Regions from separate parts of the Streptomyces sp. NBC_00012 genome, predicted to be linked through region 2. Evidence: riboswitches for the same ligand, from Rfam matches in the RefSeq annotation. Region 2 holds a riboswitch; the other holds the start of a gene.
What was found. Region 2 has a riboswitch for cobalamin ahead of OHA19_RS30675 (cobalamin biosynthesis protein). Riboswitches for the same ligand answer to the same signal wherever they lie in the genome.
Positions count from the first base shown of each region.

Region 1: it holds a riboswitch for cobalamin, as region 2 does, so the genes downstream of both, OHA19_RS04450 (FecCD family ABC transporter permease) here and OHA19_RS30675 (cobalamin biosynthesis protein) in region 2, are expected to answer to the same signal.

Region 1 is NZ_CP108309.1:924,134-929,031, forward strand. Features, by position in the region: gene cbiE (precorrin-6y C5,15-methyltransferase (decarboxylating) subunit CbiE) at 1-61, opposite strand, end outside; gene OHA19_RS04440 (ABC transporter substrate-binding protein) at 79-1,176, opposite strand; gene OHA19_RS04445 (ABC transporter ATP-binding protein) at 1,192-1,977, opposite strand; gene OHA19_RS04450 (FecCD family ABC transporter permease) at 1,977-3,086, opposite strand; cobalamin riboswitch at 3,188-3,310, opposite strand; gene OHA19_RS04455 (hypothetical protein) at 3,573-3,923, opposite strand; gene OHA19_RS04460 (hypothetical protein) at 4,019-4,168, shown strand; gene OHA19_RS04465 (GntR family transcriptional regulator) at 4,272-4,898, opposite strand, start outside.
Region 2 is NZ_CP108309.1:6,698,829-6,703,726, reverse strand. Features, by position in the region: gene OHA19_RS30690 (class II aldolase/adducin family protein) at 1-83, opposite strand, end outside; gene OHA19_RS30685 (anion permease) at 293-1,558, shown strand; gene OHA19_RS30680 (hypothetical protein) at 1,581-1,811, shown strand; cobalamin riboswitch at 1,963-2,094, shown strand; gene OHA19_RS30675 (cobalamin biosynthesis protein) at 2,239-3,267, shown strand; gene OHA19_RS30670 (cobyric acid synthase) at 3,264-4,781, shown strand; gene OHA19_RS30665 (putative cobaltochelatase) at 4,840-4,898, shown strand, end outside.

The DNA.
Region 1 (4,898 bases), 5.8 Mb from region 2:
CGCCGATTCCCACGACGGCCACCGCAGGTGGGACGGGTTGTTCGGGTGGTGCGAGAGTCACGGACGGTACCTCGGTGTTCAGTGGATGACGCAGCCGAACTCTACTGTCCGGCCGTGATCGGACTTCGGCCAGGTGGCCGCCCCGGGACAGCCCTCAGGAGTCGCTTTCCTCAGGTATGCGGCAAGTGAGCTGATGGCTGCGGGATTGCGTGGGCTTTCCACCAGATCCGCGTAGTCGAGGACGAAGATCCGGTCGTTCTTGATGGCCGACACGTCGGCCAGCGGCGGATAGGACTTCAGGAACCGCTTCTTCTGTTCCGCGCCGGTGTCACCGTAGTTGTTGATCACGATCACCTCGGGATCGCGGTCGACGACGGTCTCCCAGCCCACCGTCACCCAGCTGTCCTTGAGGTCCTTCATGACGTGATCACCACCGGCCTTGGTGATGATGTCGTGCGGTCCGGCGTAGGCACCGGAGGTCAGCGGCTTGTCCCGCCCGTCGTCGTAGAGGAAGACCCGCGGGCGGGCGGCGCCCTTCGGAGCTCCGGCCTGCGCTTCGGCCACCTGCTTCCGGAACCTCGCGACGAGGGCTTCCGCACGGTCCTCCACGTCGAACATCTTCCCGAGGTTCCGCAAATCGGTGTAGAGCGCATCGAGTGGTGCCATCACCCCCCGTGCCTTCCCCCGGCCGTTGCGGCACGACTCGCTCAGCAGATACGAGTCGATGCCCACTCTTCGGAGCTCGGCGGGGGTGAACCCGTCTCCCTCGCTGAATCCGTAGTTCCAACCGGCGAAGACCAGATCGGCGCGGGCGTCGATGACCAGTTCCTTGTTGATCCTGTCCTTGGAGAGCCACTTGGCCTTCCGGTATCCGTCCTTCCAGGGAACAGAGGTGAGGTCACCCTTGTCCTCGGGCATCACATAGCCCGCCATGTGGTCTTCGAGTCCGAGCGCGAACATGATCTCGGTGATGCCGACGTCATTGGTGACCACGCGCTGCGGGGCCTTGTCGTAGGTCTTCTTCTGGCCGCAGTTCTCGATGGTCACCGGATAGTGTCCGTCGCCGTCGCGAGGGCCGGCTCCGTCCTCCTGGCGGGCGGACACCTCCGCTCCGCAGCCGGTGAGGACCAGGGCGGCCGCGAGTACGAGCGCGGCGGGGCGTGCAAGGTTCGGCATGGTGGGGGCGACTCCTCAAGAATCGGATCGTGCGGGGCGCAGGCGGTCGAAGAGCAGTTGGACGGCGCCGGTCTCCGGATGCGGGACGCGGTGTGCCCGTACGCCGAAGACATCGGCCAGCAACTCGGGGGTGAGCACGTCGTGCGGTGCGCCGGACGCGACGATCCGGCCGTTGTCGATGACATGGAGCAGGTCGCAGTGGAGTGCGGCGAGGTTGAGGTCGTGCAGCGCGGTGAGGACGGTCAGCCCGCTGCCGCGTACCAGCGCCAGCACTTCCAGCTGTTGTGCGATGTCCAGGTGGTTGGTCGGCTCGTCGAGCACCAGGAGCCGGGGCCGCTGGGCCAGTGCGCGGGCGATCAGCACTCGTTGTTTCTCGCCGCCGGAGAGTGTGAGGAAGCCGCGCTCGGCGAGGTGGCCGGCGCCGACATTCGCCAGCGCGGTCTCACACGCTTGCCGGTCCTCGTCGGTGGCCCGGCCCATCGACCGCTGGTGCGGCAGCCGGCCCATCGCCACGACCTCGGCGACCGTGAAGTCGAATTCGGCGACCGCTTCCTGGGGCAGTGCGGCAAGCAGGCGGGCGCCCTCGCGCGCGCTCATGGCATGCAGGTCCTCGCCGCCGATCCGCACCGTGCCGGACGAGGGGCGCAGGGCCCGGTAGACGCAGCGCAACAGGGTGGACTTTCCACTGCCGTTGGGCCCGACCAGGCCGACGAGCTGTCCCTCCCCCGCTCCCAGCGTGGCATCCGCCACCAGTCGTGCGCCGGCGATCTCGACCGTCAGGGCGTCGATGTCGATCCGCATCACGCGCCTCCGAACGTGTAGGAGCGGCGGCGCATCAGCAGTACGAAGCACGGCACGCCGATGACCGCGGTGAGCACGCCCACCGGCAGTTCGGCGGGCGCGAGCAGCACACGGGAGAGGATGTCCACCCAGATCAGCAGAACGGCGCCCGCCAGTGGCGCGACGGCCAGCAGCCGGCGGTGGTCGGCGCCGACCAGCATCCGTACGGCGTGCGGCACCATCAGTCCGACGAAGCCGATCGCACCGCTCACCGCGACGACCGCACCGGTGACGGCCGCGGAGACCAGGAAGAGCTCCTTGCGCAGCCGTCCCGCGTCCACTCCCAGCGCGGCGGCGGTCTCATCGCCCATGGCCAGGGCGTTCAGCCGGCGCGCCGACCAGGCGAGGTGGGCGAGACCTCCGAGCACGGCTCCCGCCGCGATGGGCACGGAGGCCCAGGTGGCGCCGCCGAGGCTGCCGAGCATCCACATCATCGCGGAGCGGGCGGCCTCGCCGCGTTCGGCCGCGAACACCATGAACGTGGTGACGGCTGAGAAGCCGTAGTACATCGCGGTGCCCGTCAGGACGAGCCGCAGCGGGGTCAGGCCGCGGGGGGTGCGTGCGATCGCGTACACCAGCATCATGGCGAGGAGTGCGGAGAGGAACGCCGCCGTGGACAGCGCCCAGACGCCCAGCGCGCCGAAGGCCCCGAAGATGAGCACGGCGTTGGCGCCGACGGCCGCGCCGGAGGAGATGCCGAGGACGAACGGATCGGCGAGGGCGTTGCGCACCATGGCCTGTACGGCGACGCCGATGGCCGCGAGACCGGCCCCGACGACCGCGGCCAGCACGGCGCGCGGAAAGCGCAGTTCCCAGACGATGGTGTACGCCGGTACCTGCTCGGGGGTTATGCGGCCGCCGGTCAGTCCGGCCCACAGACAGCGCAGCACTTCACCCCAGGAGAGCCCCGACGCTCCGATCCCCGCCCCGCAGACGAGCGAGACCAGAAGCACGGCGCACAGGGTGGCCAGCAGCAGTGGCAGTGACACGCGCCGGGGCGGCGCGGGCCCGGCTCCGGCACGGGACGTGCGCGGGGGCACGGCGGGTTTGCGGTCGAGGGGTGTGGCCACGGGCGGATCGCTTTCGCCTCGGGCCGTGCACCTACGTGATCAAAGGAGCAGCCCGGGCGCCGAGCGCCCTGCGCAGCACCACTCGCAGTCCACGGCGAATTGACAGGAGCCTTCACCACCGCGGGTAATCGGGCTTACGGGGCCCGATATCGGGCTCCGCCTACCGTTGCGGGTCAGCGCCGGATTTCGACCGGACTTCCCCCGCGGGGCAGGTGCAGCTTATAGCTCGCGCAGACAGGTGGCGCGGATACCCCCGCAATGAAGCGGGCACGAGGTCTGCACGTGGCTGGCCGCCCTGCTCCGGAACGGCCTGCGTGTGTGGCTGACCGCTTTGCTCCGGAACGGCCTGTGTGTGGCTGACAGCCCCGCTCCGGAACCGATTCGCGACGCTCCTGACCGACCACCCGACCGCGCCGGTCTCCGACCGCGCGTGGGCCCCGGCGGGAGCCGCGCTTGCCGAAGACCACGGGTCGGGGCGGGCGGTGCTCAGTTCCGTGATAGGGCTGGGTGGTCGATCCGGGCCGGGAGTGGGTCTCCCGGCTCCGAGCCGGCGAAGGACGGCGTCGCCCCGGCCATGCCGAGGTATCCGTTGACACTCTGTGTGAGGCTGAGTCCGTAGCCGTCGGGTGTGTCTGCTGCCCTCGCACTTGGGCGCGAGGTGCTGATGGTTCGCGTCGGCCAGCCTCGATCGCTCCAGACGCGCATCACCATGTCGAAATACTGCTCGGAGGTGTCGGGTGCGTTGGTGGCGGCTTCGAGCTCGGCCGTGAGGAGACCGAGGTTGTTCAGCACGCCCTTGTTCATCTCGGTGCCCATGGCCACGAAGGCCTGGTCCACTCCGTCCAGGGTGTTGGCCCTGTGGAGATGAGCAGCGGGACATTCTCACGGCTTCACCGGAGGCGATCTCCCGGCTGGCCTTCGCCGAGGGGTCGATGAAGCCGAAGGTCGACGCCGCCGTACGGGTCGCCCAGGCCGGCGGGCGGGCTCTCATCGGCCCCCTCGAACGGCTCGACGACCTCCTCGACCGGAACATCGGCACGGGGATCCGCCCGGATGTCCCGGACGGCATCGTCTACGTCTGAGACCTGCCGGGTGGCCTCGGCCCGATCACGGATCACCCGACAGACTCCGGGGACGCCAGGGGCGGCCCGCCGCCGGGTGCGCCCGCCCGGGGGGCCGCTCCGTTCAGCCCTGGGACCTGCGTCGCGCGGCAGCTGCGTTGCGGCCGGTCACCAGATGTTTGCTGGCCAGCTGTTCAACGCTCGCGACGTCCCGCTCCGCGATCGCCCGGTACAGGCCCTCGTGCTCCTGCGCGACACCCTCCAGGTCGTCGTGCTGTCCCAGCAGCCAGCGCATCCGGCTCCGGAGCGTGCTCTGGAGCTCGTTGAGGAGTTCGTTGTCGGCCAGCTCGGTCACCGTCTCATGGAAGTCGGCGGCGGCCCGGTGGGCCCGTACGGCGTCCCCCTTGTCCGCCGCCTTCAGCTCGGCGTCGAGATCCGAACGGAGCTTCTCCAGTCCCGCGCGGGTGCGCCGCTGGGCGGCGAGCCGGAAGGTCAGGGTCTCGAGGGCCGCGCGGACCTCGTCGAGGTCCTCGACGTCCGCCGGTGTGAACTCCCGTACGACGGCCCAGGTCCGCGGCCTCGGCGTGACCAGCCCCTCGGTGACCAGTGCCTTCAGGGCCTCCCGGATCGGCAGCCTGCTCACACCTAGCTCCGCGGCGAGCTCACGCTCGACGAGTTTGCCGCCCGGCTCACGCACACCGTCGATGATCTCGTCACGCAGCAGGCGCGTGACCCGCTCCGACTCGGGCTC
Region 2 (4,898 bases):
AGGCCCTCGGCCGCCGTACGCCGGGCGGTGGCGACGACACCGTCCCAGGCCCGTCCGATCGCGTCCTGCTGCTGATCGCTCATGCGCCGATCCTGTCAGCCGCGGAAGCGAACGGGTATGCGATCGACCACAGCCGCGCCCCGCGGAAAAGCCGGGCCACACCTACGCGGGGCGTAAGCGGAATGCTTCGGCTCCGGTTTGGAACACCACAACGCCCTGCCCAGTTCATCTTCCGTTCACCCAGGTTGCCTACGGTCCACATGCCAATGACGTCGAACGATTGCCTGGGTAAATGGAACACATCACGCTGCTACTCGCGATTGTGATCGTGACAGCTCTAGTGTTCGATTTCACGAACGGTTTCCACGACACCGCGAACGCGATGGCGACCACCATCTCGACCGGTGCACTCAGACCGAAGACAGCGGTGGCCATGTCCGCCGTTCTCAATCTCGTCGGCGCTTTCCTGTCGGTGGAGGTCGCCAAGACGATCTCCGGCGGGATCATCAACGAGGACGGGCTGCGAACAGAAGTCATCTTCGCGGCACTCGTCGGCGCCATTCTGTGGAATCTGCTGACCTGGCTGGTCGGACTGCCGTCCAGCTCCTCGCACGCCCTGTTCGGCGGTCTGATCGGCGCGGCAGTGATGTCGGCGGGCTGGTCGTCCGTCAACGGCGGCACCGTCGTCACCAAGGTGCTGCTCCCCGCCCTCGCCGCCCCGATCGTCGCCGGTCTGGCCGCGCTGCTGGCCACCAGGCTGACGTACCGGATCGGCGGCAAGGTCCGCAACGACGCCCAGGAGAAGGCCACCGCCAAGGGCTACCGGGCCGGCCAGATCGCCTCGGCCGGACTGGTCTCGCTCGCCCACGGCACCAACGACGCGCAGAAGACCATGGGCATCATCACCCTGGCCCTGGTCACCGGCGGCGTCCTGCACCCGGGCGCCAACCCGCCGGTCTGGGTCATCGTCTGCGCCGGTACGGCCATCGCGCTCGGCACCTACCTGGGCGGCTGGCGCATCATCCGCACCATGGGCAGCGGCCTCACCGACCTCAGGCCGCCGCAGGGCTTCGCCGCCCAGACCAGCGCCGCCACGGTCATCCTGGCCTCCTCGCACCTCGGCTTCTCGCTCTCCACCACCCAGTCCTGCTCCGGCGCCGTGATGGGCGCGGGCCTCGGCCGGCAGGGCGGTGTGGTCCGCTGGTCCACCGCCACCCGGATGTTCGTCGCCTGGGGTCTGACCCTGCCGGCCGCCGGTCTGGTCGGCGCGGGCGCGGAGCTCCTGACCAAGCAGGGCACCTGGGGTGTCGTCGTCGTCGCGGCGCTGCTGGTCGTGGGCTCCGGTGCCATCTGGCTGGTGTCCCGCCGCAAGCCGGTCGGCCACGGCGACGTCGCCCCGTCGGAAGGCGACGCCGAGCCCGCGGGCGTCGTCACCACGGCCATCGCCGCCGTCAGCCCGCCGCCCACCGTGGCCGCGGCGCCGTCCCAGAACCTCATGACCACCATTCCGGCCCCGGCCGGAACCACCCAGGACCCGGCGCGACCCGCCACCGTCTGAACCGGCCGTCTAAGGATTCAGCATGAACATCGACTGGGCAGCCCTCGGCTCCGTATTCGGCGTCTCCCTCGTCGTCACCGTCGCGCTGGTGGGCCTCTTCACCCTGGGCATCGTCGGCCTCTCCAAGCAGCCGGAACCGGCGGCGCAGGGCGGCTCCGGCGGCTCGCTGCTGCTGGCCCGCGCCGGCGCGTACGTCTGCTTCGGGCTGTGCGCGGCGGCCGTCGCGTACGGGATCTATCTGATCGTCGCCTGAGCCACTCCCGCGCACGCTCCCCCGTCGGGCCGGACACCACAGGTGTCCGGCCCGATGTGGGTCTCAGCACACTGCGCCGCCGCAGGTCAACGGCAGGTTGACGGGCGTTCGCAGAGCGTGGTGGACTGCCGGAGCCAATTACGGCGACAGCAGAGGAAGCCGGTGCGAATCCGGCGCGGTCCCGCCACTGTCACCGGGGAGCGGTCCCCCACACCGGAAGTCACGGCTCGCGCGAGCGGGCTGGAAGGCCGGGGAAACCGCGGATCCGGGAGCCAGGAGACTCTCGTCGCCGGTCACGTCGAACCAGGGCGCGGACCCTGAGTGAGGACATATCGCCATGCCCGGCTGCCCTGCGTCCGCTTTTCCGGCGCTCTCGACGAGAGCCTCCTGCACAAAGGTCCGCCGAGGCGCGACGGCCGGCTGATCCGTGCGAGCCGACCGCATCTTCGCGTACGGCGCCACGGCCGGTCTGATCGGCGATCTGCTGCTCGGTGACCCCCGCAGGGGACATCCGGTCGCCGCCTTCGGGCGGGCCGCGGCGGGCGTCGAGCGCCGTCTGTGGCGCGATCACCGCGGCTGGGGCGCGCTGCACACCCTCGTCTGCGCCGGAGGCGCCGCGGGCGGTGCCGCGCTGCTCACCCGTGCCGTGCACCGCAGCCCCGCCGCCTCCGTGGCGCTGACCGCTGCCGCCACCTGGTCCGTCGTCGGCGGTACGTCCCTGGGGCGCGAGGCACGGGCCATCGGCGGTGCCCTGGCCGCCGGTGACATCGAGCTGGCCCGTGAGCGGCTGCCACACCTGTGCGGGCGCGACCCGCACTCCCTGGACGGACCGCAGATCGCCCGCGCCGTGGTGGAGTCCGTGGCGGAGAACACCTCGGACGCCGTGGTCGGCGCCCTGGTGTGGGGTGCGCTGGCCGGGGTCCCCGGGCTGGCCGGTTTCCGGGCCGCCAACACCCTCGACGCCATGGTCGGGCACCGCTCGCCCCGGCATCTGCGCTACGGCTGGGCCTCGGCCCGCCTCGACGACCTCGCGGGCTGGCCGGGCGCCCGGCTCACGGCCCTGCTCGCCGTGGCCGCCGGGGGGCGGCCACGTGGAGCGGTCCGCGCCTGGCGGGCCGATGCCGCCAAGCACCCGAGCCCCAACGCGGGCCCGGTGGAGGCCTCGTTCGCGGGTGCGCTCGGCGTACGGCTCGGCGGAACCCTCGCGTACGGCGGCCGGGTCGAACACCGCCCGGTGCTCAACGGGGAGACGGGCCGGGCCGTGGAGAGCGCGGACATCGAGCGCGCGGTGCGGCTGTCGCGCCGGGTGAGTGCGCTGGCGCTGGGCGTCTGCGTGGCGGGGCGGCTCGGTGCGGCCCTCGCAGCGCGGCGGATCGCGGGGCGCCGGGGCACCGGAACCGACGTGACGGGACGTCGCCCCGCAGGACCTCGCATCACAGGACGGAGCAACGCATGAGCGGCGGGCTGCTGGTCGCCGGAACGACCTCCGACGCGGGCAAGAGCGTCGTCACGGCGGGGATCTGCCGCTGGCTCGTGCGCCGGGGCGTGAAGGTGGCGCCCTTCAAGGCGCAGAACATGTCGCTCAACTCGTTCGTCACCCGCGCGGGCGCCGAGATCGGGCGCGCCCAGGCCATGCAGGCCCAGGCCGCCCGCGTCGAGCCGACGGCACTGATGAATCCGGTCCTGCTCAAGCCCGGCAGCGACCGCTCCAGCCAGGTCGTCCTGATGGGGAAGCCGGTCGGCGAGATGAGCGCGCGCGGCTACCACGGAGGCAGGCAGGAATCGCTGTTCTCCACGGTCGTGGACTGCCTGGAGCAGCTCCGGAGCACCTACGACGCGGTGATCTGCGAGGGGGCGGGCAGCCCGGCCGAGATCAATCTGCGGCGCACGGACATCGTGAACATGGGCATCGCGCGGGCGGCGCGCTTCCCGGTGGTGGTCGTCGGCGACATCGACCGCGGTGGCGTCTTCGCCTCGTTCTTCGGTACGACGGCGCTGCTCGCCGAGGAGGACCAGTCGCTGATCGCCGGTTATCTCGTCAACAAGTTCCGCGGCGACGTGTCGCTGCTGGAGCCGGGCCTGGAGATGCTGCGGGACCTCACCGGCCGGCCGACGTACGGAGTGCTGCCCTTCGCCCACGGCCTCGGCATCGACGAGGAGGACGGGCTGCGGGTCTCGCTGCGCGGGGCGGTGCGCGAGTCGGTCGTCGCGCCGCCCCACGGCGAGGACGTGCTGCGCGTCGCGGTGTGCGCGGTGCCGCTGATGTCGAACTTCACCGATGTGGACGCGCTGGCCGCCGAGCCCGGCGTCGTCGTCAGGTTCGTGGACCGCGCCGAGGAGCTGTCCGACGCCGACCTGGTCGTGGTGCCGGGCACCCGCGGGACCGTGAAGGCGCTGGCCTGGCTGCGCGAGCGCGGCCTCGCCGACGCGCTGGTGCGGCGCGCGGCCGAGGGCCGGCCGGTCCTCGGCATCTGCGGCGGTTTCCAGATCCTCGGCGAGCAGATCGAGGACGAGGTCGAGTCGCGGGCCGGGCAGGTGGAGGGTCTCGGCCTCCTCCCCGTACGCATCCGCTTCGACCGGGAGAAGACCCTGGCCCGGCCGGTAGGCCAGGCGCTCGGCGCGCCGGTCGAGGGGTACGAGATCCATCACGGCGTGGCGGACGTGCGCGGCGGAGAGCCGTTCCTCGACGGCTGCCGGGTCGGCGCCGTGTGGGGCACCCACTGGCACGGCTCGCTGGAGAGCGACGAATTCCGCCGCCGCTTCCTGACCGAGGTCGCGCGCGGCGCGGGCCGGCGTTTCGTCCCCGCTCCGGACACCTGTTTCGCGGCGCTGCGCGAGGAGCAGCTCGACCGCCTCGGCGATCTCGTCGAGGAACACGCGGACACCGATGCGTTGCTGCGGCTCATCGAGTCGGGCGCGCCGTCGGGGCTTCCCTTCATCGCCCCCGGAGCACCGGGAGGGCGCCGGTGAACGGCGCGGGCCGAGGCCGCCTTTTTCATGACCATTCATTCACAGGAGGGATCGCCCCGTGAGCACGCATTTCCCGTTCACCGCCGTCGTCGGGCAGCAGGACCTGCAACTCGCCCT